One region of the Streptomyces sp. NPDC087901 genome, then DNA from elsewhere that is predicted to be linked to it. Evidence: riboswitches for the same ligand, from Rfam matches in the RefSeq annotation. Region 1 holds a riboswitch; the other holds the start of a gene.

Region 1 (3,202 bases):
TGAATCTGCTTGAGGGGCTTGCCGGTGCTGGCGCCGGCGGCGTTGCTGATGCTCATGTCGGTGGTCCTTCCGGCTCAGACGGTGGCGTAGCGGTTGACGGGGCGGGAGAGTCCGAGCAGCCCGCGCAGGGTGTCGGCCTCGTAGGCGCTCCGGAAGGCACCACGGCGCTGCAGTTCGGGCACGAGTCCGCGGGTGATCGCCGGGAGGTCGTGGCCGATCACGGCGGGGCGCAGCCGGAAGCCGGAGAGCCCGGCCTGCTGCCAGTCCAGGAGCAGGTCCGCCAGTTGGGCGGGCGTGCCGGTGAACACCTTCGCGTCACTGCTGTACGGGTGCCCGGCGAGGTCGTCGAGACGATCGCGGCGGGCCGCCGCGGCCGCGGGGTCGTCGTCGAGGAACACCACGAGGTCCCCGAAGATGTGCAGGGGTTCCGCCGCCCGTCCCGCCACCGCCTGTTCGGCGCGGATCTCCTCGATGATGGTGCGGGCCTGACCGGTGTCGTGCGGGGTGATGTACCCGATGTCCGTGGAACGGGCCACCAGTTGGAAGGGAACGCTCTGGTGCGCCAGGGCGCTGACGACCGGCTGCCCCTGCGGGGGCCGGGGTGTGATCGAGGGGCCCTTGACGCTGAAGTTCCGGCCCTCGAAGTCGATGTAGTGCAGCTTGTCGCGGTCGATGAATCGGCCTGTGGCGTCGTCCCGGATCTCCGCGCCGTCCTCCCAGCTGTCCCACAGGCGGCGTACCGCCTCGACGTAGTCGCCGGCCTCCTCGAAGAGTTCGGCGATCAGCGCGCGGACGGGCGGGGTGTCCAGGTCCTCGACACGGAAGTGCGGGAACGTACGGCGGCCGAAGTGGGCGGCTTCGTGACTCCGGGCCGACACCTGGATGCGCAGACCGGCCCGGCCGGTACTCACGTAGTCGAGGGTGGCGATCGCCTTGGAGATGTGGAACGGCTCCGTGTGTGTGGCGATCACGGTGGGGACCAGCCCGATGTGCCGGGTCAACGGTGCCACGCGGGCGGCGATGAGCACCGCGTCGAGGCGCCCGCGCTCCTGGTCGGTGCGGCCGTCGGGCTCCGTGAAGCGCGAGGACTGGAGCCCGAGCGCGTCCTCGATCGTCACGAAGTCGAGCAGGCCGCGTTCGGCCTCCTGGACGGTGTCGGTCCAGTACGCGGCGGTGAGCAGTTCCCCGGGCCGGGCCTCCGGCTCGCGCCATGCGGCCGGGTGCCAGCCCGCGCCGTTCAGCGCGACGGCGAGGTGGAGGAGCGAGGTGGGCAGGGCAGGGTGCGGCAATGACGATGCGGACACGAAAGGGTGCCTTCCTGATCGACCGTGGGTGATCGCCGGGCCTCGTCGGGAGGTTCGGCGTCGCGGGAACGGGTCAGGAACAACAGAGCGCGCCGGCCACGCGCTGGAGGTCGATGTGCGGCCGTGAGTAGAGGTGGACGCGTCGCCGCGGGGCGAGCACCCTGACGAACGGGCGGGACACCGGTGGCATGACCGTCGCCTCCGCTCTTCCGGCTGGGCGGGCCCGGGGGCCTCGCGCTTGCGGAACCCGGACGGGCCCCGCCTGGTCGTCACCTGGAGCACCCCGCCGCGCAGGAGGGTTGCCGGTCAGCAAGCCAGGGCTTGACGCTGACACTCGTGACCTGCCCGGAACGCTACGCGTGCGGGAAGCGCCACGCAATGCCCTGCAGATCATGGCCGTGCTCACATCGGTCACGCTCGCACTGTCATGGCCCGGAACAGCGCGGCCGCTCCCTGTGCTCCCTCCAACAGGCGCCCTGGAACCGGCGGTCACCTGCGACAACCGGGCGCGGCGCGCTCAGGGGGCGGGCGCGGACCGGTTCATTGCCGCTGCGTGAACTTAAGGGAGTTGCTGATCGGACCGCCGGACTCCGGCCGGTTCGACGCCCTTACGATCTCCGGCGCCCTGGCCGATCACCTCCACGCCGAGGACGTCACGGCGGACGGCGGGCGCCCTGCCTGCGCCGCGGACTGACCGGAGGGGATGCCGCGCGTCCGTGGACCTGTCGGCCGTCCCGTCCGCGTACGGATCACGCGCGTCCTGCGGCCTTCTGGCTCCTGCGGGAGACGGAGTCGACGACCACGGCGGCCAGCAGGACGGATCCCGTGATCATGAACTGGACGGCGTTGCTCACACCCATGATGTTCATCCCGGACTGGATGGATCCGATCACCAGGGCGCCGAGCAGGGCCGACCAGACCGAACCGCGCCCGCCGAACAGGCTCGTGCCGCCGATGACGGCCGCGGCGATGACGTTCATCAGGAGGTTGCCGCCGCCCGAGGTCTGGCTCGCGGACTGGATCTGCCCGGCGAGGAACAGACCTCCGATCGCCGCCATGGCGCCGGCGATCGAGAAGACCGACATCCGGACGAACGGCACACTGATACCGGCCCGTCGCGCGCCCTCGGAGTTGCCGCCGACGGCGAAGACCTTCCGGCCGTACGTGGTGCGGCGGAGCACGAAGTCCAGTACCACCAGCACGATCAGGAAGATCAGGAGAGCCAGCGGGAGGCCCTGGTACCGGTTGAGGATGTACGCGGTGACGAAGGCGATGGCTGCGATGACGATCGTACGCAGCACGATCTCGGCGACCGGCCGGGACGGCACCCGGGCCGCTCTGCGGCGTGCGGCGTCCAGGAGGGAGGCGGCCAGGAAGAGTCCGACCCCGACGGCCGCGGTCACGTAGGCGGCGGCCGGGCTGTGGTAGATCGTCGAGTAGATCTCGGCGACGATGCTGTCGCCGGGGATGTTGACCGTGCCGCTGGAACCGAGCACCTGGAGCATCAGCCCGTTCCAGGCGAGGTTGCCCGCCAGGGTGACGACGAACGCGGGCACGCCGACCTTCGCGAAGAAGAAGCCCTGGATGAGGCCGACGGCGGCTCCGCCCAGAACGGCGACGAGGAGCGCCAGCCACTCGTTCATCCCGTTCAGGACATTGAGTACGGCGAAGATCGCGGCGCACAGACCGCTGACGGACCCGACGGACAGGTCGATCTCGCCGAGGAGCAGCACGAAGACGATGCCGACGGCGATCATGCCGGTGCCGACGATCTGCTGGCTGAGGTCGGAGAGGTTCTGGGCCGAGAGGAACGTGCTGTTCAGACTGCCGAACACCGTCCAGATGATGATCACGGCGATGACGACGGGAAGGGAGCCCAGCTCCCCGCTGCGCATCTT
Region 2 (3,202 bases), on a different contig from region 1:
GGCCGGAGCCTTGCGTCCGGATCAGGCGGGATAGAGGAGCGTGGTGCGGCGCGCGCAGCTGCAGGGCGGAGGAGGGAGTCACTGCGGAGCACGGGCGACCGACGACAACGCCGCTCACGTGCGTGCCGGGCCCCGCGGGCCCGGCATGATCCGGACGCAAGGCTCTAGAGTGAAGTCTCCAGCCACGGCCACCGAGGGAGAAAGCCAGCCGTGATCACCGCGATCGTACTCATCAAGACCAGCGTGGACCGGATTCCTGAGATCGCCGAGGCCATCGCCTCGCTGGACAGCGTCAGCGAGGTCTTCTCGGTCACCGGTACGTACGACCTGATCGCCATGGTCCGGGTGTCCAAGCACGACGACCTCGCCGATGTCATCCCCGGCCGGATCAGCAAGATCCCCGGTGTCGAGGGAACCGACACCCACGTGGCGTTCCGCACGTACTCGCAGCACGACCTGGAGGCGGCCTTCGCCATCGGTCTGGACGCTTAGGACTCTCAGCACTTTCGGCCGGGTACGGACAGCTGTCCGTACCCGGCCGAAAGTGCTGAGGGGGGTCTCGTCTCAGACCTGCGCGGCCGCGCCCCGGTCCGGGACGCAACGGCCGTCCTCGGTGCGGTACTTCCACTGGGCACCCTCGCTCACGAGTTCCCTGACCGCCTGCAGGAAGCGCTCGATGTGCTCGTCCGGTGTACCGGCGCCGAAGCTGACCCGGATCGCGTTGAGGGACTTCTGGCCCGGCTCCGCCTCCGGCGCGCCGCACTCCCCGACGTCCTGCGGGTCGCTGCCGAGCAGGGTGCGCACGAGGGGGTGGGCGCAGAACAGTCCGTCACGCACTCCGATGCCGTACTCGGCGGAGAGCGCCGCGGCGAAGTGCGAGCTGTTCCAGCCCTCCACCACGAAGGAGATGACGCCGACCCGCGGGGCGTCGTCGCCGAACAGCGAGAGCACCTTGACTTCGGGGACCTCGGCGAGTCCGGCGCGGACCGCGGAGACGAGCTGCTGCTCGCGGGCGACCAGGCTGTCGAACCCGGCCTCGGTGAGCGCCTTGCAGGCGGAGGCGATGGAGTAGACGCCGATGACGTTGGGCGAGCCGGCCTCGTGGCGGGCGGCGGTGGTGTGCCATTCGACGTCGACACCGCCGTCGGTGCGCCGGGCGACCTTGCGGGAGGCGCCGCCGCCGGCCAGGTAGGGCTCGGCGTCGCGCAGCCAGTCGGAGCGGCCGGCGAGGACCCCGGAGCCGAACGGTGCGTACAGCTTGTGCCCGGAGAAGGCGACCCAGTCGACGTCCAGCTCGGCGATGTCGACGGGGTGGTGCGGGGCCAGCTGGGCGGCGTCCAGCACGATCCGGGCGCCGTGGGCGTGCGCGGCGGCGGCGAGCTCCTTGACCGGCCACAGCTCGCCGGTGACGTTGGAGGCGCCGGTGACGCAGACCAGCGCGGGGCCGTAGGGGTCGCGGTCGGCGAGGGCCCGCTCCAGCGTCTCGACGGCCTCGTCCGGGGTGCGCGGGGCGTTCAGGTACGTCACGCGGGCGTCGCGCCAGGGCAGCAGCGAGGCGTGGTGCTCGGTCTCGAAGACGAACACCTGGCAGTCGGCGGGCAGAGCGGCGGCGAGCAGGTTGAGCGAGTCGGTGGTGGACCGGGTGAAGACCACCTGGTCGTCGGCGCGGCAGCCGAGGAACTCCGCGACCGTCTCGCGGCTGCTCTCGAAGAGGTCCGTGGAGAGCTGCGAGAGGTAGCCGGCACCGCGGTGGACGCTGCCGTAGTACGGCGCGTACGCGGCCACGTCGTCCCACACCCGCTGCAGGGCCGGAGCGCTGGCGGCGTAGTCCAGCGCGGCGTAGGTGACCTCTCCGCCGGTGACCAGCGGAACCGTCACATCCTTGCCCAGAACCGGCAGCGGCGCACAAATCGACTGGTCGGTGGCAGCGGTGAAGACAGACATGACGAACTCCCGTAACAGGCAGGCGAATTCCGCGTGCCTGCGGATACGCGGCAGCACGGAAGGAAGAAAGAGGGGTGTGCGGAAGAGGGCCGAAAAGCCCTATCGCATTCGCTTGCTCACAAGAGGCTCCCTGAGGACCAGGACCCCACGGGTGGACATCTGACGATGTCGAGGGGTCCGCGCTTGCCGCAGACCTCGCTGCCTGCGGCCTGGTCTTCACCCGGGGCACCCCGCCACGGACGGAGGGTTGCCGGACAGCGGGCCGGGGCCGTAGTCGCTGTCACTCATGACCTGCGCAGCATCTTGCCATACGTGCGAGAACGCGCAAGGCGCAGTCCATGATCTGGACTGCGCCCTGCCTCACACTCCGTACGCCGGCCCCTCAGGCGTTGCTGGCCACGACCCATCTCTCCAGCGCCCGGCCTGCCGCGCCCGAGTCGATGGACTCGGCGGCCTTCGCCATCCCCGCGGTGAGCTGCTCGGTGAGCGTGCCCTCCCCCGGGTCCAGCGCGACGAGCGCCGCCGCCGAGTTGAGCAGGACGGCGTCCCGTACGGGTCCCGTCTCCCCGGCGATCAGCCGGCGGGCCACATCGGCGTTGTACGAGGCGTCGGCGCCCCGCAGCGCCTCCACCGGCACCAGGTCGATGCCGACGTCGCGCGGGTCGAAGGCCTCCTCGCGCACCACGCCGCCCCTGGCGACCCAGACACGGGAGGTCGCGGTGGTGGTCAGCTCGTCCAGGCCGTCGTCGCCGCGGAAGACCAGGGCGGAGTTGCCGCGCTCGGCGAGGACGCCCGCGACGATGGGTGCCATCCGCAGGTCGGCGACGCCGATCGCCTGTGAGCGCACCTTGGCCGGGTTGGTGAGCGGCCCGAGGATGTTGAAGGTGGTCGGTGCGCCGAGCTCCGCCCGGGCCTTGGCCGCATACCTCAGGGCGGGGTGGAACTTCACGGCGAAACAGAACGTGATGCCCGCTTCCTCGGCCACCTCCACCACACGCTGCGGGGACAGCTCCAGATTGACGCCGAGCTTCCCCAGGACGTCGGAGGAACCGCTGGCCGACGACGAGGCGCGGTTGCCGTGCTTGACGACCTTGGCACCGGTCCCCGCCACGACGATCGCCGACATGGTGGAGATGTTGACCGTCTTGGCCATGTCGCCGCCGGTGCCCACGATGTCGACCGTACGGCCGGGTACATGGATGGTCGTGGCGTGCTCGTACATCGCGCGGACCAGGCCGGAGACCTCCGTGACGGTCTC

The links. Region 1 has a riboswitch for S-adenosylmethionine ahead of ACIOEW_RS25600 (putative leader peptide). Riboswitches for the same ligand answer to the same signal wherever they lie in the genome.
Region 2: it holds a riboswitch for S-adenosylmethionine, as region 1 does, so the genes downstream of both, ACIOEW_RS04230 (aminotransferase class V-fold PLP-dependent enzyme) here and ACIOEW_RS25600 (putative leader peptide) in region 1, are expected to answer to the same signal.

What each region holds. Positions count from the first base shown of each region.
Region 1 is NZ_JBIUUC010000009.1:16,500-19,701, forward strand. Features, by position in the region: gene ACIOEW_RS25590 (NtaA/DmoA family FMN-dependent monooxygenase) at 1-56, opposite strand, end outside; gene ACIOEW_RS25595 (LLM class flavin-dependent oxidoreductase) at 75-1,304, opposite strand; gene ACIOEW_RS25600 (putative leader peptide) at 1,378-1,494, opposite strand; SAM riboswitch class IV at 1,534-1,646, opposite strand; gene ACIOEW_RS25605 (hypothetical protein) at 1,873-1,998, shown strand; gene ACIOEW_RS25610 (ABC transporter permease subunit) at 2,054-3,202, opposite strand, start outside.
Region 2 is NZ_JBIUUC010000001.1:953,499-956,700, reverse strand. Features, by position in the region: gene ACIOEW_RS04240 (rhomboid family intramembrane serine protease) at 1-34, shown strand, start outside; gene ACIOEW_RS04235 (Lrp/AsnC ligand binding domain-containing protein) at 211-492, shown strand; gene ACIOEW_RS04230 (aminotransferase class V-fold PLP-dependent enzyme) at 565-1,944, opposite strand; SAM riboswitch class IV at 2,119-2,236, opposite strand; gene trpD (anthranilate phosphoribosyltransferase) at 2,327-3,202, opposite strand, start outside.